Cecembia calidifontis: one gene and its partner. The protein of the gene in region 1 interacts with the protein of each later gene in a pairwise test. Links are inferred from orthologs where the notes say so. Each region holds a gene or a part of one and is shown in the gene's direction. Other genes may lie near its edges. The genes, in order: def and BC751_RS07155.

Region 1 (15,650 bases):
TTATCAGTGATACCAGGATGCAAGTGACTTTTTCCGAGCCCATTCCGGCCAATGGGGGACGGGCCACTGTTTCCATGGATTTTGAATTTAAAATTCCTGAAAAGGGTATGGACCGTATGGGCCGTCAACAGGTAGAGGATGGTGTGATTTATTCCATTGCCCAGTGGTATCCCAAGGTAGCGGTATTTGATGACGTGACCGGCTGGAATACAGATCCTTATTTAGGTGCAGGGGAGTTTTATCTGGGATATGGTGATTTTGATTACAAGATAACCGTTCCTTTTGACCATATTGTGGTTGGTTCAGGGGAGCTGGTTAACCCTTCCCAGGTGCTGACACGTGAACAGCAGAGGAGGATGAAAGCAGCCTCTGAAAGCGATGAGCGCGTTTATATCATTTCTCCTGATGAAATCACAGACTACGCCAATACACGTCCAAGGCAGGATGGAATGCTTACCTGGCATTTTAAGATGAAAAATACGAGGGATGTAGCATTTGCCTCTTCCAAAGCTTTTATCTGGGATGCAGCACGGATCAATCTTCCAAGTGGAAAAAAAGCCATGGCACAATCTGTCTATCCAAAAGAGAGTGATGGGCAGGAAGCATGGGGCAGGTCTACAGAATACAGCAAAGCATCAGTTGAGCATTATTCCGAAATGTGGTATGAATACCCTTATCCTGTAGCGGTCAATGTGGCATCCAATGTAGCAGGAATGGAATATCCAGGTTTGAATTTCTGCAGTTTCAAGGCCAAAGGAGAGGGACTTTGGGGAGTTACTGACCATGAATTTGGCCACAATTGGTTCCCAATGATCGTGGGTACCAACGAAAGAAGGCATGCATGGATGGATGAAGGCTTCAATACCTTTATCAACTATTATTCTTACTTAGCCTTCAATAACGGCGAATATACCAATAACTTGATCCAGACCAGACGTTATACGGGTTGGTTGACCAACAAGGACAGAGAGCCTACTGCCACCCATCCTGACCGTACACAGCCCAACAACCTGGGAATGGTAGCTTATTATAAGCCGGCATTGGGCATGATTATGCTAAGGGAATATATTTTGGGGCCTGAAATATTTGATAAGGCATTTAGGTCATATATCAGGACTTGGGCATACAAGCATCCGCAGCCAAGTGATTTCTTCAACCATATGGAAAATGTGTCGGGTGAAAACCTCGATTGGTTCTGGAAGGGATGGTTTTACAGCAATGCCAATATTGATCTGGCCATCAATGGTGTCTATCCTTATGGAGCCAACTACGTGGTCAGTCTATCCAATTTAGGCGAGATGCCTATGCCGGTCTTGTTGGAAATCACTTATGAAGACGGTGAAAAGGAAAGAAGAAAGCTGCCCGTAGAGATTTGGTTCAAAGGCAATCAATGGAACCATCTTTTGAGGGTGGATAAAAAAGTAGTAGCCGTGGAAATTGACCCTGATAAAGTGATAACCGATATCAACTCAGGAAATGACAAATGGCCTTCTTCACTTTACCAATAACAGGTAGTGTCCAAATTTTAAAACAGAAGCACTTCGAACCCGAAGTGCTTTTGTTTTTGCTTAATTTTTAAATTTCGGATTCAAAATTCATCATTGATTTCTATCCAATAGCCATCCGGGTCCCGGATATAAATTTGTTTGATCCCATCAGGGCGGATGTTTACTTTACCTTTATTACCAGGCCAATCTTCGAATTCTACCCCGAGGTCGTTTAGGTTAGTGATAAATTTTTCCATATCGGGAACACTAAAGCATATATGGTTATTCTTATTGATCGTGATGGGTTCCCAAGGAGCCTGAATAACATGGAGTGAAAGGTTGTTGCCAATATCAAACCAGGCATGAAGACCATCCTTAAAGGGTTCGTCGAGTTCAGGGAATCGGAAGACATTCGAATAAAAATCTGCACTCCTCTTCAGGTCTTTAACATAAACTGCGATATGGGTAATTTTGGCCTGGGCTATTACAGTATGGCTCATGACGGATAAATAGATAATTCCTGCTAAAATGAAAAACATCTTTTTCATAGGTCATTCTGGGTTAATAGTTTGAAGATAGTATAAAAAAAACAAAGGCTTACACTGATTCTCAAATCTCTTGTTGGTATTTACATATCATTAATTAATGCCGTTTAGTTAGTGGTTAATTAACTGAAATTCATTATATTAGAGGTATAAAATAAGGCTTCCGAAAGCAGGGAGTGCTGGAAGCCTTAAAACTTTAATTGTAAATGAATTCAAGTTAAAACTAAGTTATGAAAAATTTATCATCGAAAGTAGGACTTCGGTGAAAGATTTTCTTCGTGACCGTTTCTTTTCCTTTGAAGTTCTTGTGCTTTTTATTTTGTCAAAGAGCAACAAAGGACTTAATATCTGCCTTGAAGAGTTTTTTGGGGAATCTTCCTTATCGCCCACTAAAAGTGCATTTACCCAGGCCAGGAAAAAACTGTGCTATACAGTTTTTAAAAAGCTTAACGGTTTGATCTGCAGTCTTTTTTACCAACATGCAAAGTTCAAGAAATGGAAGGGGCATAGGGTGCTTTCTGTTGATGGTTCAACACTTGAACTCCCGGATCATCCCTCCATGTCAGAGAAGTTCAGCTATCATGGTTTTGGGCCCAATGCGGATGCGGGACATTACATGAGCAGGATATCTTACCTGTATGATGTTTACAACGGCCTTGTACTGGATGCCGGTATGGAAAGCTACACCACTTCGGAAGCCACCCTATGTCATGCCCATCTTGGACATATTAAAGAAGGGGATCTTCTTGTGTGCGACAGGTATTATGCATCACTGAGACTTTTTTTCGAATTGAAAGGAAAAGGGGCCGACTTTCTTTTCAGGATGAAAGACAATTGGTGGAAATGTGTCGAAGATTTTTCCCGAAGTAGTTCCTCTGATGCGGAATATACATTAATACTCCCTCCAAAATACAGATGGCTGCTTGAAAAGTATCCCTCGTTATCCCAAACCATGACCGTAAGACTGATCAAGAAAAAGAATAAGAAGGGTAAGATTTCAATATATGCGACTTCGCTGTTGGACAGGAAAAAATATACAGCCTCCTCTCTAATAAACCTGTACAAACAGAGATGGGGAATAGAAGAAGCATATAAACTGATCAAATCAAGACTTGAAGTATCTGATTTTTCCGGCAAAACAGCATGGGCGGTCCAGCAGGACTTCTATGCTAAGACCCTGATCATATCACTCTGCAATATTCTTTGCTATGATGTGGAGCCAAAAACCAAAACAGGACGGACATCAAAGTCAGCAAGGACCTTGATAATCAATAAAACTTATGCATTGTCAAAAACAAAATCCCTGATTCTTAAAATCAGAGATTTAATTGGTGAATTGGAGCAGATTATCCAGAAATATGTAAAGAAAATCGCTTCCAAAATAGAATATTCAAGAAGAAACCAGGTATTCAAGCGGAAATTCAGAGCTAAACTGAAATACTCAATGAATTACAAATCTATTTAATCACATTCCTTAACTTAACGGCATTATATCATTAATAAAAAAAGGGAGCCTTTCAAGGACTCCCTTTTTGTTTGAACGAATGAATGAAACGTTAATTATTCCTTTGATTTAGGCGCGAAGGCCAATTTTTCTGCCTCTCCAAATAGGTTCAAAGCCTGAAGGTAAATTTCATTGATATCATTGATTACCTTATAGAAGGCATTGTCATCGTAGATGTTTCTGCCCATGTGGGCTTTGAGCAGGATCTTTAAGTAATCTTTGGATTTCCTGAAGTCTTTCTCATCGAATTTTACTTTATTTTTCTCTCCAACCTTGATAAGCGCTTGAAGCATATCGTCTGTAATCCGGAAGTTTTTATAGTAGGATTCAAAGCTCATACCTTCAAACTGCTTCTTGTTTTTGTCGAGGTAATCGAGGATAAATTCTCTAGCGGAGTCCGAATTGAAGAGTCTGTTGACATAGGCACTGCTCATGGTGGTGTCCAAGGGTACAAAGAAATCAGGAATGATACCACCGCCTCCATATACAGTTCTTCCGGACAATGTTTCAAACCTCAGGCTATCATTGAATTTGATGCTGTCAGCGCTGAAGAATTCCCCATGTTCAAATCTATAAGTCCAGTCCGAAGAGTAGTCCTGATCTTCTCCATAAGGTTTCTGAATGGATCGGCCTGAGGGGGTATAATACCTCGCAATGGTCAATCTCAATTCCGCACCATCTGATAGATCTATCGGCATTTGGACCAATCCTTTTCCAAAAGATCTTCTTCCTACAATAAGTCCACGGTCATTGTCCTGAATGGCGCCGGCAACGATTTCTGAAGCAGAGGCACTTCCCTCATTGATCAGTACGATTATGGAACCATCTTCAAAAAGCCCCGGTTTGACCGCATAAGCTTTTTGGTTATAGCGGTTCACTTTACCTTTTTGGGATACGATCAGGGCATTTTCGGAAAGTATTTCATCCGCTATATTGATAGCTGCACCCATGTAGCCCCCTGGATTGCCCTGTAGGTCAAGGATCAGTTTTTTCATGCCCTGATCTTTCAGTTCCCTTACGGCTTTCTTGAATTCTTCATGGGTAGTAGCTGCAAATCTTGTTACTTTTATGTAGCCAATTTCCTGATTGACCATATATGAAGCATTGATAGAGTATTGCGGGATTTTATCTCTGGTGATTTCATAAGGAATCAGGTCTTTCTGGTTTTTCCTTTTGATCTCAATAATTACCTTTGAGCCTCTTGGTCCCCTCAATAAATCAAAAACATCACGGTTGGTAATGCCTGTCCCCGCCACTGTTTTTCCATCAACTTTGATGATTTGGTCGCCGGACTGTATCCCCAATTTCTCAGAAGGACCGCCTGTAAGTGGGGCCACTACATAGATCGTATCACGGATGATTCCAAATTCTACTCCGATACCATCAAACTCACCGTCCAGTTGTGACTTGGCCAAGGTGGCATCTTTGGCCGGAATGTAGGAAGAGTGTGGATCCAGTTTTTCCAACATTCTCTGAATGCCATATTCAACCAATTCATTGGTGTTGACACTGTCCACATAATCCCTGTTGATATATGTAATAATTTCCTGAAGCTTGTAAATGGCAGCCTTCAGGTCATTTCTATCTGTTTTCGGTTCTGCAAATGTCGCACCTATCCAAATACCGGCCGAGATAGCCAAAGCCAGAAGAAGGGGTAATCTGATTTGCTGTTTGGTGTTTTTGATTTCGCTCACGTTATCCTCCGATTAAATTGTTTGCTTGGTGAAATTTCATCACAATATACTTAAAACAGTATTCTCGATCATTTCGTTTTTATAAACGAAATAAAATCGATTTTGATAGGCCTTTTAACTTTATTTATGTAAAATGGCTTAATTTTGCCGCTATGGACAGTTTCAGAAATATAGAAAAAAATCCGATCAAAGACATAGTATCTGAAAATTATGTCTTTGCGGCAGTCCTTCATTATTTCGGAATCAGTTTTTTTCAATATGAGCAAAACTCCCTTCAGGAAGTTTGTGACAGATTCAAAATCAAACCCCAGCAATTGATCAATGAACTTGAGGCCTGGGCGCAAAGGAAAGAGCCCGAAAAGGACGAGCTTTTTCTGCATCCCATAGAAGTTTTGGTAGCCTATTTAAAAAGGAAGCATTATTATTTTGTCAGGCAAGAACTGCCGTTTTTGTCCAATATGGTGTCGGGGATTCAGGTAGAAGACCTTGCTTACAATGCGGTGCTATCAGATCTGCGGATTATGTTTCCCTTATTTGTGGAAGATTTTATCCATCACATTCACGAAGAAGAAAACAGGCTGTTTCAAAGAATTAAACTCTTGCAGGAGTTAGAGAATGATGAATTCCCTTTAGAGGAATCGATTAAAATACTGGAGAAAAGTCCGGTGGCTGCTCTGTCTGAGGCCCATGAAGCGCATGATGATGAAATGGAGGGGATCAGAAAACTCACACAGAATTATTTTTTGCCGGAGGACGCTCCTATCAGTATGAAGGTGCTGTACCATGAGCTACAGAATTTTGAAAGGGAACTGATCATACATGCCCAGATAGAAGATGAACTTTTATTTCCAAAGGCTGTTCAGTTGGAAAAGGAAGTCCTAAGAAAAATCAAAAAGAAAATCAGGAATAATTAATGGGTAGGATTTTAGCCATAGATCTGGGAACCAAAAGGACTGGAATTGCCGTTACAGATGCGTTGAAGATTGTGGCCAATCCCCTGGAAACGGTGGAAACCTCAAAACTGATTACGTTTCTTCAAAACTACTTTCAAAAAGAAGAGGTAGAAACTATCGTTTTGGGCTATCCCAAAAACCTGGATGGAAATCCCAATGAAATGACCCCGAGGGTGATCAGTCTGAAAGACCGGCTTTCAAAGATCTTCCCCGACAAGAAACTGGTGATGATTGATGAAAGATTCACTTCCAAAATGGCCATGCAAAGTATGATTGCCATGGGCAGTAAAAAAAAGGACAGAAAAGAAAAAACAGGAAATCTGGATAAGGTGAGTGCCGCAATTATCCTACAATCTTACTTGGAACAATTATGATTTATCCCATTGTTGCTTATGGCAACCCTATATTGAAGCGTGAGGCTGAAGAAATTACCGAAGGAGAAAACCTCCATGATCTTATCCAGGATATGTTCAGTACCATGGACCATGCCAATGGCGTGGGTTTGGCTGCTCCCCAGATCAACAAAGGTATCCGTTTGTTTGTGATTGATTCCACGCTGATGTTGGATGAAAATGACGAAGAGAAAGGAATCAGGAGGGCATTTATCAATCCCATTATTTTGGACGAATATGGTGATCATTATGGTTTTGAAGAGGGTTGTCTCAGCATCCCTGAGGTAAGGGCTGAAATAATCAGACCTGAGAAACTTACCATTGAGTATTTTGACGAGAACTGGAACCTTAAAGAAGAAGAGTTTTCCGGAATGACCGCCAGGGTAATCCAACATGAATACGATCATTTGGAAGGTATTCTATTTGTTGATTACCTTAAAGGTTTGAAAAAAAGATTGGTACAGAGCAAACTCATAGATGTAAGTAAAGGAAAGGTGCCGACAGACTATCGGATGATCTATCCTTTGAGATAAAAAATGCTGACCAACAAGATATCTTGTTGGTTTTTTCTTATTCCATTCCTGAAAGAAATGCTAAATTCTGATCTTACCGTCGCACTTGTTCAAACTGATTTGTATTGGAAAGACAGGACCGCCAATCTGGCGATGCTGGAAGAAAAAATTATGAACCTGGATCAAAAGGTAGATCTGGTCATTTTGCCGGAGATGTTTTCCACAGGTTTTACGATGGATGCTGCTGAAGTGGCAGAACCCATGAATTTTACTACAACAAAGTGGATGCGCCAGATGGCTGCCCAAACCCAGGCTGTGATTACAGGGAGCTTGGTAATCAAGGAAGAAGGAAAGTTCTATAATAGATTGTTGTGGGTGTCACCAGATGGCACTGTCAATAAATACGATAAGAGGCATCTTTTCAGGATGGCTGATGAAGACGCCCATTACTCCATGGGAACCCAAAGAGAAGTTTTTCCCTTAAAGGGATGGAAAATATTTCCCCAGATTTGTTATGATTTGAGATTCCCGGTTTGGAGTAGGAATACAGTTGAGGATGATGAACTGGAATACGACCTGATTTTCTATGTAGCAAGTTGGCCCAGCCCGAGAATTGGTGTTTGGGATATTTTGCTTCAAGCGAGGGCTGTTGAGAATTTAAGCTATGCCATAGGCGTCAATAGAATTGGAAAAGATGGCAATGCCATTCCCTATTCTGGCCATTCTGCAGTCTATAACTTTAAAGGTGAAACATTGGTCTATTCAGACGATGAAGAAAATGTCCTATTTGCTACCCTTGACCACAAAGCATTAATTGAATACAGGGAAAAATTCCCTGCTTGGAAAGATGCTGATGCTTTTAAGTTGAAAGGATGACCAATGTCCTTAAAGTTTATCCAAAATGCCATATTTTCCCTTGATGTAATCAAACTTTGAAACTCGCATAAATTATTTAATTTAGCCCGCAATTTTGAAATAGCTCTCTTCTTTTGAATCAGATTTTATCCCTGATTTTCCAAAATTTCTTATGAGCTACTTCTTCCAAATAAATTCATCTATTCACAATAAGTAAAAATGACCAGTAAAACAGCCAAGATTATTTATACCCTTACGGATGAGGCTCCGGCATTGGCGACCTATTCTTTTTTGCCAATAGTCAAAGCCTTTACCGGTTCGGCGGGTATAGTCGTAGAAACCAGGGATATATCCTTGTCGGGAAGGATCATTTCCCAGTTTTCAGAATATTTAAAGCCTGACCAAAGAATTAACGATGACCTGTCGGAGTTAGGGGAGATAGCCAAAAGCCCTGAAGCAAATATTGTGAAGCTTCCCAATATTTCTGCTTCTATCCCACAGTTGAAAGCTGCCATCAAAGAGCTTCAGGAAAAAGGTTATGCTTTACCCAATTATCCGGATGAGCCAAAAACTGAGGAGGAGAAATCCATCAAGGCACGCTATGATAAAGTTAAAGGCAGTGCGGTGAATCCTGTTTTGAGAGAGGGTAACTCCGACAGAAGAGCGCCATTAGCGGTGAAACAATACGCTAAAAATAACCCGCATAGTATGGGCAAGTGGAGTGCAGACGCCAAGTCCCATGTGGCCAGTATGAATCAGGGGGATTTTTACGGCAGTGAAAAATCCCTTACCATAGAAAAACCTTCCTCAGTAAGGATAGAACTCCATGGGAAAGATGGATCCATTACTGTACTTAAGGAAAAACTGTCCCTTCAGGAAGGTGAGGTCATTGATGCTGCGGTAATGAGCGTGGACGAACTCAGGAAATTTTTGAAAGAACAAAAGGAAGACGCCAAAAAAGCCGGTGTCCTTTTCTCTTTACATTTGAAGGCTACGATGATGAAGGTTTCAGATCCTATCATTTTTGGCCATGCAGTTAAAGTATTTTTTGAACCCGTATTTGAAAAACATGGGGATTTGTTCAAACAGATCGGTGTGGATGTCAATAACGGCTTAGGAGACCTTCTTGCAAAAATTGCCAATCTTCCGGAAGGGAAGAGGAAAGAGGTTGAAGCTGATATTGAGGCTTGTCTTGCTGATGGGCCTGAGCTTGCGATGGTGAATTCTGATAAAGGAATTACCAATCTCCATGTACCGAGTGATGTCATCATAGATGCTTCAATGCCTGCCATGATCCGTTCTTCGGGGCAAATGTGGAACAAAGAAGGGAAGCAACAGGATACCAAAGCGGTTATCCCGGATAGATGCTATGCGGGAGTTTATCAGGAAACCATTGATTTCTGTAAGAAAAATGGTGCATTTGATCCTGCCACCATGGGATCTGTACCCAATGTGGGACTGATGGCCCAAAAAGCAGAGGAATATGGCTCTCATGACAAAACATTTGAAATACCTCGGGATGGGACAGTTAAAGTCCTTTCTGAGGATGGTACTGTTTTGATCGAACATGAGGTAAAGCAGGGGGATATCTGGAGAATGTGCCAGACCAAAGACGAACCAATACAGGATTGGGTGAAGTTGGCAGTGAACAGAGCCAGGGCCACAGGAGTGCCGGCAGTTTTTTGGTTGGATAAAAACAGGGCCCATGATGCCGAATTGATCAAAAAGGTTGAGAAATATTTGCCAAATTATGATACACATGGTTTGGAAATCCATATCATGTCTCCTGTTGAGGCGACAAGATTCACTTTGCAAAGAATGAAGGAAGGTAAGGATACTATTTCTGTAACAGGAAATGTATTGAGAGATTACCTGACCGATTTGTTCCCTATCCTTGAGTTGGGTACCAGTGCGAAGATGCTTTCCATTGTGCCTTTGATGAATGGTGGAGGTTTGTTTGAAACAGGAGCCGGAGGATCTGCCCCAAAACATGTTGAACAATTGTTAGAAGAAAATCACCTTAGGTGGGATTCCCTGGGTGAGTTTTTGGCGCTGGCAGTTTCTTTGGAGCATTTAGGTGAAGTGTTTTCAAATGAAAAGGCAAAAGTTTTGGCAGAAACTTTGGATAAGGCAACCGGGAAGTTTTTGGAGGAAGATAAATCTCCTTCAAGAAAGGTGAAGGAATTGGATAACAGAGGAAGTCATTTCTATTTGGCGATGTATTGGGCAGAAGCTTTGGCTTCACAGGATAAAGACTTGGAATTGAAAGAAATTTTTGCCCCTATTGCCAAACAATTAGCTGAGAACGAATCCAAAATAGTGGAAGAGCTGAATGGTGTGCAAGGGGTGAAGGTTGATATTGGTGGCTATTACAAACCGGATCCAATCAAAACATCCGCTGTCATGAGGCCAAGTAAAACTTTCAATGAAATTCTGGATAGCTTAAAAAAATGACAAAAAAAGGCGGCTTCGGCCGCTTTTTTTGTAAAAAAAATTATTTGTCTGAAAATCAGTGGGTTGATTTTTTTCGGGAATTTCGCAATCGATTGTATTTTGGGGTTTGATTAATGGCTTCATTTTCAATCTTTTAAATATTTTTGGTAGGCAGAATTTATTTGGTAATTTTATCACATTATTGAGAAGCATACCGTTTGAAAAAAATGGATTTTATCAGCAACGGTTTTCTTTTTAAAGTCTAACCCATACAACAATAAATAAAATAACTATGAGCAAAATCAAAGTAGGAATCAACGGATTCGGAAGAATCGGTAGACTGGTATTCAGGGCTGCACAATCAAGGCCTGACGTTCAGGTGGTTGCCATCAATGACTTGATTGATGTAGATTATATCGCTTACATGTTGAAGTATGATTCCACCCATGGTAAATTCGACGGAACCGTGGAAATCAAGGATGGTAAATTGGTGGTCAATGGAAATGAAATCAGAGTAACAGCGGAAAAAAGCCCTGCAAACCTTAAATGGGGTGAGGTAGGTGCTGATTACGTTGTGGAATCTACCGGTATTTTCCTTACCAAAGATTCTGCTCAAGGCCATATCGATGCCGGTGCCAAAAAGGTGATCATGTCAGCACCTTCCAAAGATGATACTCCGATGTTTGTAATGGGGGTAAACCATGACAAATATACCTCAGACATGAACTTTGTGTCCAATGCATCCTGTACAACAAACTGTCTTGCACCGATCGCTAAGGTGCTGAATGATAATTGGGGTATTGAGGAAGGTTTGATGACTACGGTTCACGCTGTTACAGCCACACAAAAAACAGTGGATGGTCCTTCCGCTAAAGATTGGAGAGGAGGTAGAGGAGCTTCACAAAATATCATCCCTTCTTCTACAGGTGCAGCAAAAGCAGTAGGTAAAGTTATCCCTGAACTTAACGGAAAGCTGACAGGTATGGCCTTTAGGGTGCCTACCCCTAACGTTTCTGTGGTGGACTTGACAGTAAGGTTGAAAAAGCCGGCTTCCTACAAAGAAATTTGTGCCAAAATGAAGGAGGCTTCTGAGACCCACCTGAAAGGTATCTTGGGCTATACGGAAGATGCCGTAGTATCTACTGACTTCAACGGAGATCCAAGGACTTCCATTTTTGATGCGGATGCAGGGATTCAGCTTAGTGAAACTTTTGTAAAGGTTGTGTCCTGGTATGACAATGAGTGGGGATACTCCAATAAAGTACTCGATTTGTTGACTTACATTGCCAGCAAAGGTTAATAAAATACCAAATCATATATAAAGGAGGGCCAAATGCCCTCCTTTTTTGTTCTCTGTGACATTTTATATTGGATTATAGGATAATTTTTTGTACCATAGTAGTTCAACAGTTTGAATTGCATGCATTTAGTATTGATTTGGATTTTCCTTCTCGGAAGTCCTCAGTTTATCCAGAGCCTAGCTCAATCACCCCCAAATTTTCAAAAAGACGAAAAAGACCTTGACGCAATAGTCAATTTCAAGAACAAAAAAGTCCCCAAAGCTATCCTTGGTCCGGTGAAAGAAGCATTGGAATATTTTCCTGAATTGGAAGAGGTAGATATTACTTTTGAATTCAAAGAGAGGATTAGCGGGGCCGTAATGCAGGCCCAGCCGAAAGTTTTGTCTCTTTTTGTGGATCCTTTGGAGAAAAGAAAATACCGGATCAAAATCACCAGGACCTTGGAGTTTGAAGATAAAGTGATACCGATTGAAAAGATCCCTAATGATGCATTAGTGGGCTGGATTGGTCATGAATTGGGGCATATAATGGATTACTTAAAAAGGTCTACAGGGAATATGATGCGCTTCGGTTTCAAGTACCTGACTTCTAAAGAAAAAGTCGTGGAGGCAGAATACACGGCCGATGGATATGCCATAGTTTGTGGTATGGGGCATCAAATCCTTGCTACAAAAAATTATATCCTCAACCATGATGGATTTGAGGATGACTATAAGGATAAAATAAAAAATCTCTATATGTCACCTGATCAGATTGAGACTTTATTGGAAACCTTGGACCGGTAACAGTGCATGGACAACATGAAAATCAATTTCCCAATACCTAGTTAAATTAAAATGCAGGTTTATCTTCCCTTATTCCCATTGAAATTGGTTGCCTTTCCTGGGGAAAACCTCAACCTGCATATTTTTGAACCCAGATATAGACAACTCATTCATGATATCAAAGATAACGGGGGGGCTTTTGGGATTTGTGTTTACATTGATAAGCTCATGACCTTAGGAACAGAGGTGGAGTTGCTTGAAATTTCAAAGGTCTATGACGATGGAAGGATGGATATTAAAACTGTGGCCAGACGGGTTTTTGAATTGATTTCTTTCGATAACCCCATGCAGGATAAGCTTTACGCAGGTGGTTGGGTAAAAATAAGGGATAATGATCCACGAATACCCCAAAGCCTGTATAATGAATTCCTTTTTTATCTCAAGGAACTATTTAGACTGATGGGGCAAAAGGTTGAATTAAAGCCTCTGGACGTAAATTCATTTTCCTACTCCCACAAAATTGGATTGAAACTGGAAGAGGAATACGAATTGTTGAGTATGGATAAGGAGTCGGAAAGGACAAAATTCTTAATCTCATATCTGATGAAAGTGATTCCGGTATTAAGGGGGATTGAAAAAGCAAAAGAAAAGATCCAGATGAATGGGCATTTTAAATATCTGGATCCTTTGAACTTTTAATTAAAGTCTTGTGATATGTTCCTTTTTGATGTAAGCTCTTTTGTCCATCCAATTTACTTCATACCAAACATCTTTTGTTGAGCGGATGACTACCCTATGTCCAGGATCCACCACACTTATCAATTTGCTGCCTGCTGTGGGCTTTTCCATAACTAAAGCCGGACTTCCTGTTATAATACCAGTTCTGGGACCTGTAAAAAAGTTATTGGCTATAAATACCAGAACAATGAAGAAGGCTGAAGGTAAATAATATTTGGCACGGTTTGCTTTTTTGTTGAAAACCAATAGAAGTATCAGAGAAATTACAAGTAATGTAGCGAAGAGCGCGGTTAACTCAGTCTGGAAGTCGGACAGGAATTTAACCAACCGGTCAACATCGTTTAATTCGTACCCTATCAGGTTGCTTTGTTCGGTAAGTGATTTGATTTTGGTAATTACCCTTGGGTTGGGATTGAGGTCATAATATTTAGCGAGGTAAAAACTGGCTCTTGAAAAATCCCCCATGCCTTCTGCCACAAAAGCCATTTTTAAAAGCATCGCTGGACTGTATGCTTCCTCATTTTCGAGTAGATCTACATAAACACCGTAAGCTTCTTTGTAATTTTGAGCAGCAAACAAAGAATCTGCTAAACTTAGCTTGGCGTTATTCGCTTGACAATTAATACTTTGTAAAAAAGCGAAAAAAAATATTATAAATTTTGTCAGAAAGATTTGCTTTAGGTTTTGCATTTTAAATTCAGTAGCTTAAATTTGCAGTCCAATTACGGCAATGATTTGAGAAAAAACAAATCAAAACCTAAATGATTCCGTAGCTCAGCTGGTAGAGCATAACACTTTTAATGTTAGGGTCCTGGGTTCGAGCCCCAGCGGGATCACATAGTTAAGGATAAACGTCACGGGCAAGAAGTTTATCCCGATAAGGCGAAGTGAAACGAGCCGATATCGGGAAGCCCCAGCGGGATCACAAAGGAAAACAAAAGGTTTTTCAAACGAGATTGAATAAGTTCGGGGTGTAGCGTAGCCCGGTTATCGCGCCACATTTGGGATGTGGAGGTCGCAAGTTCGAATCTTGCCACCCCGACTTTTATCCAGGTCCTGTAGCTCAACTGGATAGAGCAACTGCCTTCTAAGCAGTAGGTTTCAGGTTCGAGTCCTGACAGGATCACTTTCAGAGCATCCCCTAAGGATGCTCTGTTTATTAAATGGACATACTATTTGATCCGAGAGATATTTATAGTAATTGTTCCAATCACATGATTCCGTAGCTCAGCTGGTAGAGCATAACACTTTTAATGTTAGGGTCCTGGGTTCGAGCCCCAGCGGGATCACATAGTTTAGGATGAACGTCAAGGGCGAGAAGTTTATCCCGACAAGGTAAAGTGAAACGAGCCGATATCGGGAAGCCCCAGCGGGATTGCAGCGATTGACCTAATCACATCACAATGGCCTCCTACAATATGGAGGCCTTATTGTTTTAAATATTTTTGGAAAACCTTAGGTTATTTCCCTCCAAAAATCTTAATTAGTTGAGAAATATTTCCTGTTGAGGTGTCCTCCATTCAAATTACTAAAGTGCTTTCATTATGTCCCGTACAAAACTTCAAAACCGGAAGCTTAAAGCTGCTTTGATCTTAACATTTTTAATCCTTCTCATCTTTGGGAAGAATGTTCTCGAAAGAAAAAATTTTAATGAACTGGGGGATAGTTTCATTTCCTTTTATGAAGATAGGCTGGTAGTGGAGAGTTATATTTTTTCTATTTCTGAGAAGCTATTCAGGATAAAGTTATTGGTAAATCATTGTGAATTTGAAAGTGATTATTCTCATGTAATTGACGAAATTATAGCTTATGAAGAGCAAATTTTACAGTTGGTGAGGGATTTTGAAAGCACCAAGCTTACTACCAAAGAAGAGGGGTTTTTAAATGATTTTAAAAACATTATCCAAAATAACCTGCGCATTGCTGAGTATGCTCAACTATATTCCGATGCGACCGGAATAAATAAAGATAATGTGATGGAGTATAATAAATATATTGAGCGGGCTATAAGTGATCTTGAAAAGCTTTCCCAAATTCAATTGGAGGAGGGTAAGATTTTGGCCATGAATTCTGATAGGGTAGTCAACCGTTCTAAAATATGGTCTCAGTTTGAAGTTGCGGCACTTGTCGTCTTATTGGTGATTATTTATCTCTTGATTTATACTTCAAGGACAATCAAAGGAGGAATTGTAGATTAAAAAAACCGGCCTTTTGGCCGGTTTTTTGATTTAAAAAACAAGACTTTTCATATAGGCAGCATTGATTTTTGCCGCTTCCATGGGGTCAGTGCCGTCAAATCTTTCTTGTTCTACGATGTAATATTTCATACCATTGTCCATTCCTGCCCTTAAAATGCTCGGGAAGTCCATGATGCCTTTACCGATCAAAGTGGAACCATTGGGTTCTTCAAAAGGAAGGTCACCTGACTTGTCCTTGACATGGCCCAAAACAAAGCGATTTGGGTATTTTTTG
Region 2 (15,636 bases), 3.4 Mb from region 1 along the record:
CACAAAGCAGGATTCGTCAACATCATTGGTAAACCCAATGTCGGCAAATCCACGCTTATGAATGTGTTGATCGGTGAGAGACTTTCGATCATCTCCTCCAAGGCACAGACCACAAGGCACCGCATCATGGGAATCATCAATGACGAGGACTATCAGATCGTATTTTCTGATACCCCGGGCATGTTGAAGCCCAAATATGAGCTCCATAAAAACATGATGGGATTTGTGCATATGGCCCTTGAGGATGCAGATGTGATCCTTTTCGTAACCGATCTATTTGAAACTGACGCGGAAATAGAAGACGTAATTGAAAAGATCAACCAATCAGGTGTTCCTGTACTCTTGGTCATCAACAAAATTGACCTGTCCAAGGAGAATCAATTGGAAGAAGTGACAGCTTATTGGACCCAGCGTATCAAAGCAGATACGGTGATTCCTATCTCTGCAACCGAAAGTTTCAACACCCAACGCATTCTTCAGGAAATCCTTGACAGGCTTCCCGAACATCCACCCTTTTATGATAAAGAGGAACTCACTGACAGACCTGAGCGTTTCTTCGCTTCTGAAATAGTCCGGGAAAAAATCTTCCTCAATTACAAAAAAGAAATCCCTTACAGTACAGAAGTGGCCATCGAGGATTTCTATGAGGAGGAAAACATTATCCGTATCCGTGCGGTGATCTATGTGGAGCGCAATAGCCAAAAAGGCATCATCATCGGAGAGGGGGGCAAAGCCCTCAAGCGGGTGGGAATCCAGGCAAGGGAAGAAATGGAGAAGTTTTTCGGAAAGAAAATCTTTTTGGAAACCTTCGTAAAAGTGGCGGATGATTGGAGAAAAGATAAAAACAAGTTGAGAAAATTTGGTTACGACCAATAAGACAAGTGTACAATGGCAAATATAGTAGCAATAGTAGGTAGGCCCAATGTAGGGAAATCTACCTTTTTCAATAGATTGATTGAAGAGAGAAAAGCGATTGAGGACAACGTGTCCGGGGTAACCCGTGACCGTCATTACGGACATGCCCAATGGGGAGGGAAGTTTTTCTCAGTAATTGATACAGGAGGTTATGTGACGGGTTCTGATGATGTGTTTGAGGCTGAAATCCGCAAGCAGGTAAAATTGGCCATTGAGGAGGCCAATGTGATCCTTTTTGTCGTGGACTGTTTGGACGGTCTGACAGACCTGGACAAAGAATTTGCCAACGAACTCCGCAGCACCAAAAAACCGATATTTATCGTAGCCAATAAGGCCGATAGTCCTGAAAAATCCCTTTTGGCGGCTGAATTTTATGGTTTAGGCCTGGGGGACAATGAGGTGTTTCCTATCGCAGCTGTAAGTGGAAGCGGTACCGGAGACTTGCTGGATGAAGTCATCAAACATTTTCCGGATGCAGGCGAAGAAGATCCCGATGCAGGAATACCGAAAATAGCTATTTTGGGTAGACCAAATGTGGGTAAATCCTCTTTCTTAAATGCACTTTTGGGAAAAGAGCGGTCCATCGTAACCGATGAAGCCGGAACAACCAGAGATGCTATCCATACCCGTTACAAATTGTACGGCAAAGATTTCATCATTACCGATACAGCCGGAATCCGAAAAAAAGCCAAGGTCAAAGAAGACATTGAATTCTACTCAGTGATGAGATCTTTACGGACTTTGGAAGACTCTGATGTATTGATCATCATGGTGGACGCGACAAGAGGATTTGAATCCCAGGACATGAACTTGATCAACCTGGGCATTAAAAACAACAAAGGGATAATGATCATGGTCAATAAATGGGATCTGATAGAAAAAGACCATAAGACCATGGACAAAATCAAAAAGGACATGCTTGAGAAATTGGGTGAAAACAGATGGATTCCGATCATTTTTACATCTGTACTTACCAAACAGCGGATTTTTCAGGCAATAGAGTTGGCTGTAAGGGTATTTGAAAACAAAACCAGAAAAGTGCCTACCTCCAAACTTAATGAATTGATCCTGCCGGAAATTGAGAATTATCCTCCTCCGGCATATAAAGGGAAATACATTAAAATCAAATATATTACCCAACTGCCGACCAAAAACCCTGTATTTGCATTCTTTTGCAACCTGCCACAATATATCAAAGGGCCTTATACCAGGTTTTTGGAGAACAGGCTAAGGGAAAACTTTGATTTTGAGGGAGTACCGATAAAAATTACTTACAAGAAAAAGTAAAAAATTTGGCAAAATCCCTTGACATTAATTGAATTATAATTAATTTTGCACGCTTAATTTAAGAAACAAACCAAACATCATGAAAAAGGTATTTGCATTATTCGCTATCACTGGTATGTTGTTCGCATCTGCTTGCGGAAACAAAGAAGTATCTGAAGAAGCTACTGAAGAAATCGAAGTGATCATCGAAGAAACTGAAGAAGGTATCGACGAAGCTGAAGAAGTTATCGAAGAAGCTACTGAAGAAGTTGAAGAAGTAGTTGAAGGTTAATTCTATCTTCTAAAAAAAAATCGAGGCTGTCCAGAATTGGTCAGCCTCTTTTTTTTTAATTTGGGACAGCAATGAGCGCTCAGGAAGAACAGTTTTTAAATGCTTTCAAAAAACACCTGCCCGAAGAGGCTGTGATGTATTGTTTCCAACTTTGGAAGCAACAGCCCTTTAATTTTTTTATCACCAAAAACAGGGCTTCTAAGTTGGGGGATTTTCGGTTCCGTAGGGACAGGAAAATTCAGACCATTACGATCAACCACAACCTTAGCCGTTATCAGTTTTTGATCACTTACATCCACGAGGTTGCGCATTTTAGGGCATTTGAAAAATATGGGCTAAGGATTAAACCGCATGGCGCGGAATGGAAACAGACTTTTAGGGAATTAATGCTTCCTGTGCTTAAAGAAAAAGTCTTTCCAAAAGATATTTTTATGGCGCTGATGCTCCATATGAGAAATCCAAAGGCCAGTACAGGAGGCGATCTTTTTTTGGCCAAAACATTGAAAGCTTATGATGCCAAAGTCACAAGTGACACCTCTCTTTTGCTGGATTTGTCCCTAGGCGAGGTATTTATACTTCAGGGCAGAAAATTCAGGAAAGACCATGTGAGAAGGACGAGGGTCCTTTGTGAAGAAATTTCAACAGGTAGAAAATACCTGATTTCTGCCCATGCAGAAGTAAAGAAAGCACAATAGGGCAAAAATCTTTTTTTTAGACTCGGTAAAATCACCCCGTCTTGAAAGTCATGGATCGTGTTGGTCTGCAGTATGTGCCCAAATCTTATTGCGAAAGCTGATCCTTTTCTTCTCCAATTTGATTGGATTCTGAGGTAAAGTCTTTGGGTTGAGGAAGGTCGCCCAGGTTGTTGATGCCAAAGTATTCCATGAATTTGTCACTGGTGCCGTAAAGCATAGGTTTGCCAACACTGTCAGATTTGCCTTTGATGACAATCAGCTCCTTTTCCAATAATTTTTGGATAGAATAGTCACAGCTTACACCACGGATCTGTTCTACTTCAGTTTTGGTTACGGGTTGCTTGTAAGCAATAATAGAGAGCGTCTCCAGTTGGGCAGTGGAAAGCCTTTTCTGGGACTGCTGCCTGAGTAAGATTGAAATACTGCTCTGGTAGGCAGGTTTGGTCAAAAACTGATATCCCCCTCCCAAGTGTTCCAGTGCAAATGAAAAATCATCATGGCTGTATTTTTCTTGAAGTACCGTAATGGCCTCCAAAATATGCTCCTTTGGAACCTCTGATTCAAACATCTCCGTTAGGCATTTTTGAATTTCATCAACGCCCAACGGAGATGGTGAACAGAAAATTAAAGCCTCAATATGTTTGTGTAGAAATTCCAAATTATTTCTTTGCAAGTTTAGCCTCTATGGAATGCATGGTGTGGGGAACAGCTTTCAAGCGTTCTTTAGCTATCAGTTTACCTGTGTCCACGCATACACCGTAAGTGCCATTTTTGATTCTGATAAGCGCATTTTCCAGGTTGATGATAAATTTCTGCTGTCTCGCGGCTAACTGGCTTAGACTTTCTCTTTCCAGCGTGTCTGCTCCGTCTTCCAAAAGTTTGGAGGTTGAGGCCGTAAAATCCGTCCCGCTATCATTTTTCTTGCTCAATGTTTCTTTTAGCGAAGTGAGCTCTTCTTTGGCAACAGCCAGTTTTTGAAGAATGATTTCTTCAAATTCCTTTAATTCCTCAGGGGAATACGCAGTTTTTTCTTCTTGGCTCATAGCAATAACTTTATGTGGTTAAAAACCTCCAATCCATACGTCTGATTGAAAAGTTCCCTAAAATAAGGGTAGCTTTTTAATTTGCAAAAATAAAAAACCGCCCACAGGGCGGTTTTTTATGCTAATTGATGCTGTTTAACCTTTTGAGAAGCAATTTTTCATCCAAAATGAGCTTATGCTTGATGCTCAAGTAGCGTTGGATGACCTTAAGATCTTTTCCTTTTTCGATGAAGTAGGTTTTCAGGGTCTGGGTGATCAAGTCTTTGTTCATGGCGATAAGGGTTTAATGATGAGGATGTAATACAATATACTAAAAATCTGTACATTATGTTTATGTTTTTAGAAATTTGTTCCCACTACCGCCGTATTTTTTATTCTCTTTATCGTACCGTCTAAATCATAGATTTCGGCCCATACAATATAATGTCCCGGTCTAACCTTTCTTCCTTGTAAGTCTGTTCCGTCCCAGAGGAAAAATCCTTCCTCTCCCAAAACAGCATTTTGGCAGATTTCTCTGATCAGGGAGCCATTCACTGCATAAATTCTGATATTGGCAGTTTTGCCAGGTGCTTCCATCTTATATCCTATCGTCACAAAAGCCGGCTGTCCTGGGATATCCGGAGCAAATACCTTGGGGCTAATCGATATCCCGATTCCTTCCTGGCTTTCAAAAATCTGTGAGTTTCTAATGCCAGGCGTGGCAAAGCCCGAGGAGGCCGAGGCAGATTGCCAGTTGTTGGGGGCATCTACCGGTTTGAAGGGAGAAAGTCTTTCCAGTGATACTCCCCGTCTTTCTCTGAGTAAAGGGTGGTGCATCCGCTCATGGTATGAGAAAATTTCCCTGATATTCTCCTCAGGATTGAGTAGTACCACATTACCGCTGGATATGGGATAACTTGGCAAGCTGCTGTATGCAACGAACCTGCTTCTGTCCCCTTTCGGGTATTCTTGGTGAAGTTTTTCTGCATCGGTAGTAAAAACCAAAAAGCTAAAGGGTTCGATAATAAAATCATCAGCAAAAAGGATTCTCCGGTTGGCTATTTCCTGGGAACTGTTGAAATTGGCCAGTTTCCAATCCTTCAGATTAATAAATTTGTCGCTGTGGTTGTAAATTTCCACAAATTTTGGAGCATTGACCCGGGCATTGAAAAGCACCTCATTGATGACAATGTCACCGGCTGAAGCTGTGCTGGGCCTGACCATCCAAACGAATGCATCTTCATCCAACAAATTTCCGATGCAATCCCTGAGATTTTTAAATTTCAGGATATAACGTATGCCTTCTTTGAGCTCCTCTTTGAATTCTATCCAGAGCTGATCGGGGGAAGAACCAGTTGCAATCCGTGCAATTTCAATGGTTGGACTGATCTCTACTGACAGGGAATGGGTGTTTGGATTTAGGATTTTTGAAAAAGTGAACAATACCTGCCGGTTTCCCAGCCAACTGCTTCTAATAAATCTTGGTTTGCTCAGGTCGGGCGAACTCTCATAGACAGAATTTTTTTTGCCTGGTGTACCTCTTTTCTCATGCTGTGATGCCTTCAGGTTGCTGGGCAAATAACAGGATAAATAGGGATTTGCAATTTCAAGACTAAATCCTCCCTGGGCAAAAGCACTGCCCCCAAATGAAGCCGTCGTGTAATTCAGACTGTCCAACACCTCTCCTTGACTGTCGAGGAGCTTGACCTGGTCGGAAGAATTGAGCAAAGTGGGCCAGTTGGTAAGTCCTAGTACCTCTCCAAAAGGTGCTAAATCCGATATCCGGGCCCTGGGGCATAGTATCAGGTAAGATTTTGGCCCCAGCACAGCTGAAGGTAAGGTGGTGTTTCTCCTTGAGTTTGCCAATTGCATGCCGCCCAGATAAATGCTTTTGTCTGTGGTGTTATACAGTTCTACATATTCCACATTGGGGATTGGATTTCCGGCACGGGGGGCAGGCATAACTTCATTGATGACAATTTCTTTAAAACCTATTCTCTGACCTAAGTCAAATACAAATGAAAAAGATAAGTTTTCAGCGGAGTTTCCAGTAATGTCCACAGCCCTTTGAATAGTGAGTGTATACTGTTGGCCATTTTCAAAGGAAATTGGAAAGCTGAGTAAAGCCTGGCTATTGTTGTTCTGTAAAAGTATCTGATTGGGATTTCTTTGGCCGATGGAAAAATTACTGGAAACAAGCATAAAAGCAGGATCAAGTGCTTCGGAAAAAACAGCCAGCACTTTATTTCTGTCCACGGGTAAAACCTGAACCAGTTCGGGGGCTGTCCTGTCCCAAAAGAAATCCCTTTTGGAGGCATGGATAGGGAAGCCTCTGCTGCTTTTTCTGTGCGGGATCAAAAGACTGAATACTGGCCCTTCTTCAAAAGGTAGCCGTGCGATCAATTGAATCCTGGCGGGAGAAGGGAGTAGGACCTCAAAAGATACTTCCTCAAAATCTTCAATTTTGAAACTTGGTGCACTGATAGAGGACGGGTCAATGTCCAATTCATGCAAAATATCAATTATGTCCTGTTCAATAAGAAATAAGTCTTCTATAAAATCCCTATAAGCAAAGGACCTGCGCAGCATTCCTTCCCTGCCGATTTGGTCTTTATTTTGAATCCCTCTGGCTTCCAAGACCAGAAATGAGTTCAGGTTAAATGGGTTCCTGAAAGTCAGGATTGCCTGAAACCTATTTTCCAATGTTTCTATGGCTATTGGGTTTTGGTTTCCGAGCAAGAAATTTGAGGTTTGGGTGACTGAGGATTCCAAAAATTCATGACTGAAACTTACCAGCAATTGATCGGGGCGGATGAATAGGGTCTCACCAATTTCAATATATGAATTATCCATCACTGCAGTCGTGAGCGGGGTGACTGTACCGTTTTTATCCCTTAGGTTTTCCAAATGAATGGGGAAACTCCCCTTCGGAAATGGATCAATGGATTCCAAAACCAGTAAGGTGTCAGCCGGGAAAAGCAACTCGAAATTTGAAAAGCCCGAAATCCTTACTTGGGATTTGACAGGTTGCAAAATAGCTTTGTCCAAATGTAAAGCTAAACGGTAAGGATCGAGGAGATAAGCTGAACGGGTGATAATCGGATCGACTACTTCATCACCATTGTAAATACCAAAATCATCCATAAAAAAGCGGGCGGCGGAACCTGTTCCCGGTCCATACAGCACTTGTATTTTGACAAAAACCTTTTCTTCCTCTCTAAACGCTTGGGGAACGGGGATTTCGAAGAGGCGGTACTCTGTATTCTGATTGGGGAAACTCGATGCATCCCCGACAGGCAGGGTATACTCCCATTGGTCAAAACCTGATTTTGAAAAAGATATACTCAGCATGGCAGGTCTCGATCCGCTCCCATTCTGTCTTGTTTTTGCAAAAAAGGCAATTTTAGGAGCTATGTAGTCTTGGGGATGAAAATGGGTATAAATTTGTCCGGTAAAAGAACTGATAGGTTGTACCCCTAAAGCCCGGGAGCCAAAACGACCCTCTGAATTGGCCTGAAATACCCGTGCAGCCGTACTCCTTACCTCATTGGCCGACCAGTCGGGCAAGAATTCCTGGGGGTGGTCCACAATCCTGAAATTGCTTTCAAAGTCCTGGATTTGTGCGAAGAGCCCATTTTCAAAAAACAGACCCAGAAAGGCAGCAGCAATGACTATCCGTTTTAAAAAAACACCAAACATGCTTTTAAAATAAACAGGAGAAGCCCATTAATCGGGTTTTATCCGTTTAACTGTCATTTTTTCAATTCTTTTCAAAAAAATGACCACCTGTTTGAAAATTAATTAATTAAATGCGGTCAGGCTATCTTTTTTGGGAATTCTTGCCTTACCTTTGCGGTTCAATTCTAAAAAATCAGTAAAAATGAAACTAGCCGTTGTAGGAGCTACCGGATTGGTAGGCTCAGAAATCCTCGAAGTGCTGGATGAGCACAATTTCCCATTTGATGAATTACTCTTGGTAGCAAGTGAAAGGTCTGCCGGAAAGAAGATGACTTTCAAGGGTAAGGAATATACGGTGATGGGATTGAAACAGGCTGTTTCTGAGAAGCCGGACATCGCTATTTTTTCCGCTGGAGGAAGTACTTCTTTGGAGTGGGCGCCAAAATTTGCGGAGGTAGGTACCATCGTCATCGATAACTCTTCCGCCTGGAGAATGGATCCTACCAAAAAACTGGTTGTTCCCGAAATCAACGCCAAAGAACTCAGAATTGACGACAGGATCATAGCAAATCCCAACTGCTCCACCATACAGATGGTAATTGCTTTGAACAAACTGCGTGATAGATACGGTATTAAAAGAATCGTGGTTTCTACCTATCAATCTGTTACCGGTACAGGCAAAGCGGCCGTTGACCAGATGATGGCAGAAAGAGCAGGGCAGCCTGCCGACATGGTATATCCGCATAAAATTGATTTGAATATCCTTCCCCATATAGATGTATTCCAGCCTAATGGCTACACCAAAGAGGAGATGAAAATGATCAACGAAACCAAAAAGATTTTTGGGGATGACAGCATTCAGGTGACAGCCACAACAGTTAGGGTACCTACCATCGGGGGACATTCTGAATCCGTAAACGTGGAATTCAAACAGGACTTCGATCTGGATGAGGTCAGAAAGATCCTATCTGAAACCCCAGGGGTGGTCTTGCAGGATGATCCGGCCAACAATGTTTATCCAATGCCGCTTACTGCACACAAAAGAGATGAGGTTTTTGTAGGCAGGTTGAGAAGGGATGAATCTCAGCCCAATACCTTAAATATGTGGATAGTGGCAGATAACCTTAGAAAAGGTGCCGCTACCAATGCCGTGCAGATTGCGGAATATCTCGTAGAGCACAGTTTGGTGTAATTGTCTTTTCTTGGCTTTTTTCAAGTCTGGATATCAAAACCCTGATGCCCGTAACTGGGCAAAGTATCAATTTAGCTAAAGTATTGTAGCAAACCGATATTCATGGATGTTTGATCTTCCTCAGCGGACAAGTTATTTAAAGATATTGGCTCCAAATCATCATAAATTATTGGTAAAATTCCCGATGACCAAAAAAAGATAAATTGAATATCCCGAGAATTTATACCGAAGAAGTCAAACAATTTGTGCAGGATCAACTGGAATGGGATCCTGCACTGCTTTTTATGCGGCTTCGGGACAAAGTCAGTTTTGACTTAAAACTTGCCATTCACCAAATGGAGGCCAGGCGCAAAGCCCAAAAAAAATTGCCCAACTGGTCGCATAATTTTGACCTTTTTTTTCCTCCCGGTCTTTCCGTGGAGCAGTCCTCCTCTGAAGACACTGCCCAATTCAAATCTGAGTTGGTACAGGGTAAAAGCATGATCGACCTGACAGGAGGTTTTGGGGTAGATACTTATTATCTTGCAAGGAATTTTAAAGAGGCGACCTATTGTGAGCAGAACGCAGATCTTGCTGAGATATTCCGATACAATATGGAGGTGTTGGGGGAAAATAAGTTTAAAATTAATCAAGGTGACGGGATTGAATTTCTTGCAGGAACCCCCGAGAATTTTGACCTCATTTATGTAGATCCCGCCCGAAGGGGAGAACAAAATCAAAAGCTTTACAAACTTTCGGACTGTGAGCCGGATACCGTTAGCCATTGGCCACTCCTGCAATCCAAAGCGCGATCGGTGTTGGTAAAAGCTTCCCCCATGATGGACATCAAGCAGTCCTTGCAGGAATTGCCCGACATCCAACAAGTTTGGGTGGTTTCTGTCAAAAATGAGGTAAAGGAAGTCTTGTTGCTATGGGAAAAAGACAAAAAAGCTGAAGAAATAACCATTCATTGTGTGGACCTAAGGCCGGAAGGAAGACAGGAATTTGATTTTTCTTTTGAAAAAGAGGCCACTGCGGAGAGCGACTTTTCAGAGGTTAAGTCTTATATTATTGAACCCATTGCCGGTATTTTAAAGGCAGGAGCTTTCAAGTATTTTGGACAGCTATATGGCTTGGAAAAATTGCATCCCAACAGTCACCTCTACACTTCGGACAGTTATTCTGAAGGGATTCCGGGCAGGGTTTTTGAAGTAATCAAGGAATTGCATCAGCCCAAAAAAGAACTTAAAACGCTATTTCCTAAAGGTCAGATAAACGTCATTGCCAGGAATTTTGCTCTTTCTCCTGAAGAGATCAAAAATAAATTCAAACTCAAAGATGGGGGAAATGATTTTTTGATCTGCACCAAAGTAGGGGAGAAATACCGGGTTTTTCATTGCCGAAAAATGCCTTAGACTTTTCTGCAAGTAGGCTGGAATTGCTTATATTTTCAAAGTTTTAGCTTGATTTCCGGTACAATGAAAAGAATACTCATCCTCTTCCTGACATTTCTCGCCTCCATAGAGGGCTTTGCCCAAATCCAAAAAAACTGGACCTGGGGAGGACCAATTGATCCATTGCAGCAAAAATTCCAGGTCATGCATTACCAATTGGAACTGGAACTCTTGCCCGAAAAGCAGGAAATACATGGGAAGAACAAAATCACTTTTCAGGCTGAAGAGAAGCTGGATACCCTAAGGCTTAATCTCATAGAGGAATATAAGGTTCTGAAAGTACTCATGAACGGGGAAGAAATTGCTTTTGACCATCATGGCGACATTTTGGATATTTATCCGATTGATTGTACCTGTGAGGAAGTGGAGATTTACTATGGGGGAAAAACGCCCATTGCCATCAGACCGCCCTGGACAGGAGGGTTTACCTGGGAAATGGATGAACTGGGCAACCATTGGATGGGATTATCTTCCCAAAATGAGGGAGCTAAAATATTTATGCCCTGTCTGGACCATCCTTCAAGTGAGCCTTTGAATGGTGTTGATTTAATATTTACGGCCCCTCAACCCTATTTTGTGGCTTCTAATGGCAGGCTGCTCAGTACCAAGGAGCAAAATGGAAAAATAGCTTATCACTGGAGCACCCGGTATCCCATAAATAATTACAACATCAATTTTACCTTGGGTGTTTTTCATCAAGAAGCCACGCTTTTTAAAAGTGAAGATGGTAAAGAAATCCCGATGCATGTCTGGGTACTACAGCAGAATCGTGGAAAAGCGCTGGAATTACTCGAAGTTTTAAGAACCTCAGCTTCCACGCTGGAATTTTATTTTGGGCCTTATCCTTTTCCTGATGACAAAATCGCAGTGGTGGAAACTCCTTACCTGGGCATGGAGCATCAGACCATCAATGCCTATGGGAATAATTTCCAATTTGAAAAAATAGGGAACGTGACCTTTGACTGGCTTCTACATCATGAATTGGGTCATGAATGGTTTGGCAACAAAATCTCTGTCAAAGACTGGGCTGATTTCTGGATTCATGAAGGCCTTACCGCTTATGGAGACTGGCTTTTTTACCTGAAGCATGGAGGAGAAGAGGCTTATCATGAAAAAGTAGCCTCTGTAAAAACAAATATCAGGAACCTCCGTCCGGTGGTATCCCCAAGAAACTCCAACTCAGATTTTGCCTACCATCCCGAGATTTATACCAAAGGGGCATTTATCATTCATTCCCTGCGGTACTACATTGGGGATGAACTGTTTTTTCCCATGCTGAAAGCCTTTGTCTCCGATGAAAGGTTCACCTATGAAAATCTTGTTGTGACCAGCGATTTTACCGGTTTTGTTCAGGATTATACCGGTATTGACCTACAGGGCTTTTTTGATCTTTACCTAAAGACTGTACGTCTTCCGGATGTGAAAGTGAAGAAAAAAGGAAAAAAAGGCTATCAAGTAAGTGTTCCGAACATTTCATTCGATCTTCCAGTTGAATTCAAGACCTCCCATGGATATGAGCGTCATGTCCTTTCCTCCAAGCCCATCCTGGTAAAGAGTGAAGGTCCCATTGAAGTGGACCCCAGAGGTTGGTATTTACTGGCGAAAAAATGATTAAAAAACTTTGCTTCTTGTTGCTTCTTGGTCTTTTTCAGTTACCTGTAGCTGCGCAGAGCCTGAGGTCTTTGCTTGCTCAAGAGCAGACGCTGATTTTTATCCATAGAGCTGCTCTGCATCCCGAAATCCCTGAAAATAGCCTGACCGGCCTAAAGTTGGCTATAGAAGCGGGTTTCCATATGTTGGAAATTGATGTCATGGAAAGCAGAGATGGCGTGTTATATCTTTTGCATGATAGGACTTTGGGAAGGACTACGGATGATGAGGGAAACATTTCGGATTGGGATAGCAGGGACTTGGATCAATTACGATTAAAAAATACCCAGGAGACCTTGCCCCGCTTTGAATCTTTTTTGGACATCTCCAGAGAGCTTGGGATTTATTTGATGCTGGATGTAAAAAGCGCAGTGTTGGAAAAAGTAATCAATTTGGTCTCCGAAAAAAACATGCTGGACAGGGTGGTTTTGTTGACTTTTGAGTTGGAAAGGGCGATAGAAGCCATTGGTTTGGACAAGAAGTTTCTGGTATCCGTGCTGATCAATTCAGAGGATGAATTTGATGAATACTTATGTAAAAGCGCTGACCCCTATCAATTGGCAGTTTACCTAAATAAAGGTGCTCCATTAGAACTCTTCGGAAGGGCAAGGCAGCTTGGTCTTCCTATCATTACAGATGTTTTGGGCAACATTGATGAACATGCCCAAGAAGATCAAAGGGTTTACAGGGAATTCCTTGAAAAAAGAAAGCCAGGCATAATAGTGACAGATTATCCTCAGCTTTTAAAAGAGGCAATAAACTGATTGGATTTGGCATTTTTTAAATAATTGGCCAAATTGGATAAGATTACCTTTTTCAAAACCTTTAATTCCTTCCTCCAATGACTTCAAGAGCATTGATCAGGCTTTTTTTGATTGTCAATTACATGGTTTTTGCCGTTTTGTTGAATTCGGTGGGCGCCGTAATCTTACAGGTGCAGCGTACCTTTGATGTAAGCAAAGCAGAAGCGTCGGTACTGGAAGGTTTCAAGGACCTTCCGATTGCTATTTTTTCCTTTATCGTTGCCTCCCTATTGCCCAAGATCGGTCTAAAAAGGGGAATGTTGGCAGTACTTTTTTTGGTTGCGGCCATCTGTTTTATCATGCCCCTGACGGCTGACCAATTCTGGTATTTCAAGATGCTGTTTGCGGCAGTGGGGATTTCGTTTGCAGTCATCAAGGTATCCGTGTTTGCGATGATCGGGCTGGTGACTTCCAATACCAAAGAGCACAGCAGCCTGATGAGTACCATTGAAGGTTTTTTTATGGTAGGAGTGCTTCTCTGGAATGTTTTCTTTTCATTGTTTGTCAATGATGCAGACCCTACTTCTAGGAAATGGTTGAATGTTTACTGGTATTTGGGAGCCATGAGCTTGGCCGCGGCCTTCTTGTTGTTTATGGCCAAGATTAACGAATCAGAGTCCAAAAGAGAAAACACCCATGCTCTGGATGATTTTCTGGAAATGCTAAAATTGGTAATCAAACCCCTGGTACTGGTTTTTGCGGCTTCTGCTTTTCTCTTTGTTCTGATAGAGCAAAGCTTTATGACCTGGACACCTTCTTTTTATCAGGATGTCCTGAAAGTTCCTGCGAGCATGGGGATCCAGGCTGGTGCCGTCTTGGCGGGTGCATTGGCCGTAGGTAGACTGCTGGCGGGCATTATTCTGAAGCGGTTGCACTGGCTTGCCTTTACTTTGATATGCACACTGATGGTGGGGGTTTGTGTTGTTTTGACTTTGCCGTTGACTTCCAATTTACCGGATGCTTCAGAGACAATTACTTGGTTCAATGCTCCTTTTGTCGTGTATTTGTTCCCTATTTTGGGGGTTTTCCTGGCGCCGATTTACCCTACCATCAATTCGGTAGTCTTGAGTGCTTTGCCAAAATACATGCAAAGTTCCATGTCCGGACTGATTGTGGTGTTTTCGGCATTAGGAGGTACCACAGGATCCATTATGACAGGCCATATCTTTGAAGCTTATGGAGGGACCAATGCCTTCTATTTCTCTTTGTTGCCCATAGCCCTGCTCTGCTTGGTTTTGGTATTGTTAAACAGACAGGTTAAAATATCATGAGTTTACATCAATTTACCCCACCGGAAGAACTGTATTGGGAACTTTTTGACGCCGTACAAATGAGCGGGATTTTCCCGGACTCCAAAACATTTGTGGACTGTATTCCAAAAAGACCCGCCAAGGATATTTTGCTGGATTTTTATGAGGAATCCAAATCAAAGACTTTTGATCTGTTGGAATTTGTAAAAGCTAATTTTCACCTTCCTCCTGATCCCAAGCCCATTGATATTCCCCAAAATTTACCCTTGGAAGAGCGGCTGCACCTACAATGGGAGCTGCTCAGGAGGGATCCCGATCCGGAGATACCGGATTCTAGCCTTCTGCCTTTACCACATCCCTACATAGTACCGGGAGGAAGGTTTAGGGAGATTTATTATTGGGACAGTTATTTCACGATGCTGGGACTAAAAGTATCAGGAAAAGTTGAGCTTATCGAGTCCATGGTGGCCAACTTTGCCCATTTGATCAATACGGTAGGCCATATCCCCAATGGGAACAGGACTTATTTTCTTTCCCGGTCGCAGCCCCCGTTCTTTGCCAAGATGGTGGAACTGCTTGCAGAGGTGAAGCAGGATGAAGGGATATTGGAACAATATATCCCGGAAATGCTGATGGAATACCTTTTTTGGGTAGAGGGAGATACAGAATTGTACCTTCCTGGGAAAAGATACAAGAGGGTGGTCAGATTGGATGAGGATGCTTTTTTGAACAGGTATTTTGATGATGAGGATACACCCCGTCCGGAGTCATTTCAGGAGGATATCCATTTGGCACAGAGAACCACCCGTTTTCCATTCAAGGTTTACAGAAACCTCAGGGCAGCCTGTGAGTCCGGCTGGGATTTCAGTTCTAGGTGGTGCTATGACCCCATGGATCTTAGAACTATACAGACGACCGCCATCATTCCTGTGGATTTGAATGTACTGCTTTCCGAGACTGAACGGATTTTAATCTATGCCAATAAGTTGTCAGGAAATGAGAAATTGGCTGCTAATCTTGAAAAAAACAGGAGAAACAGGATAGAAGGGATCAACCGGTACTGTTGGGATGAAGAAAGGGGGATTTATCTCGATTTCCATATCAAATTCAAGGAATTTGTGGACCGTCCCTCTCTTGCCATGTTATTCCCTTTATGGGCAGGAACTGCAGATGCACATCAGGCCGGAAATGTGATCAAATATGTAGAAAAGCATTTTCTCAAACCCGGAGGGCTTGTCACTACTAATTTTCACTCAGGACAGCAATGGGATGCACCTAATGGTTGGGCACCGCTGCAGTGGATTGGCTTTGAAGCATTCTGGAATTATGGCAGAAGGGATTTGGCTTTAGAACTGGCCAAAAGATGGACAGCTCTGAATGAAAAGGTCTATCAAAAAACAGGCAAAATGATGGAAAAATACAATGTCGAGGACCTGAGTT

The links.
Region 2: the proteins of def (region 1) and BC751_RS07155 interact in binary tests that used the Escherichia coli proteins (3 or more experiments, as listed by UniProt). The link is inferred for Cecembia calidifontis from one-to-one orthologs.

The regions. Positions count from the first base shown.
Region 1 is NZ_SGXG01000001.1:5,008,684-5,024,333, reverse strand. Bases 5,340-8,330 are described here. They hold def (peptide deformylase), read left to right. Parts: upstream 5,340-6,553; coding sequence 6,554-7,108; downstream 7,109-8,330. Other genes in these bases: BC751_RS21675 (NADP-dependent isocitrate dehydrogenase), read left to right, coding at 8,162-8,330; BC751_RS21680 (amidohydrolase), read left to right, coding at 7,166-7,963; ruvX (Holliday junction resolvase RuvX), read left to right, coding at 6,144-6,557; BC751_RS21695 (hemerythrin domain-containing protein), read left to right, coding at 5,383-6,144. In the rest of the region: BC751_RS21715 (M1 family metallopeptidase), read left to right, coding at 1-1,508; BC751_RS21710 (VOC family protein), read right to left, coding at 1,589-2,035; BC751_RS21705 (IS4 family transposase), read left to right, coding at 2,295-3,497; BC751_RS21700 (S41 family peptidase), read right to left, coding at 3,593-5,230; more of BC751_RS21675, read left to right, coding at 8,331-10,396; gap (type I glyceraldehyde-3-phosphate dehydrogenase), read left to right, coding at 10,668-11,675; BC751_RS21665 (hypothetical protein), read left to right, coding at 11,796-12,461; BC751_RS21660 (LON peptidase substrate-binding domain-containing protein), read left to right, coding at 12,513-13,139; BC751_RS21655 (SH3 domain-containing protein), read right to left, coding at 13,140-13,757; BC751_RS21630 (MCP four helix bundle domain-containing protein), read left to right, coding at 14,723-15,376; BC751_RS21625 (sugar phosphate isomerase/epimerase family protein), read right to left, coding at 15,407-15,650. UniProt on the Escherichia coli protein: Removes the formyl group from the N-terminal Met of newly synthesized proteins. Requires at least a dipeptide for an efficient rate of reaction. N-terminal L-methionine is a prerequisite for activity but the enzyme has broad specificity at other positions.
Region 2 is NZ_SGXG01000001.1:1,634,556-1,650,191, forward strand. The notes cover bases 7,089-10,065. They hold BC751_RS07155 (aspartate-semialdehyde dehydrogenase), read left to right. Parts: upstream 7,089-8,070; coding sequence 8,071-9,060; downstream 9,061-10,065. Other genes in these bases: BC751_RS07150 (lamin tail domain-containing protein), read right to left, coding at 7,089-7,889; BC751_RS07160 (class I SAM-dependent methyltransferase), read left to right, coding at 9,264-10,065. In the rest of the region: GTPase Era, read left to right, coding at 1-876; ribosome biogenesis GTPase Der, read left to right, coding at 889-2,202; BC751_RS07130 (hypothetical protein), read left to right, coding at 2,282-2,473; BC751_RS07135 (SprT-like domain-containing protein), read left to right, coding at 2,545-3,168; SMC-Scp complex subunit ScpB, read right to left, coding at 3,254-3,826; BC751_RS07145 (TraR/DksA family transcriptional regulator), read right to left, coding at 3,828-4,211; BC751_RS21880 (hypothetical protein), read right to left, coding at 4,333-4,482; more of BC751_RS07150, read right to left, coding at 4,551-7,088; more of BC751_RS07160, read left to right, coding at 10,066-10,454; BC751_RS07165 (M1 family metallopeptidase), read left to right, coding at 10,518-12,104; BC751_RS07170 (glycerophosphodiester phosphodiesterase family protein), read left to right, coding at 12,101-12,907; BC751_RS07175 (MFS transporter), read left to right, coding at 12,985-14,217; alpha,alpha-trehalase TreF, read left to right, coding at 14,214-15,636.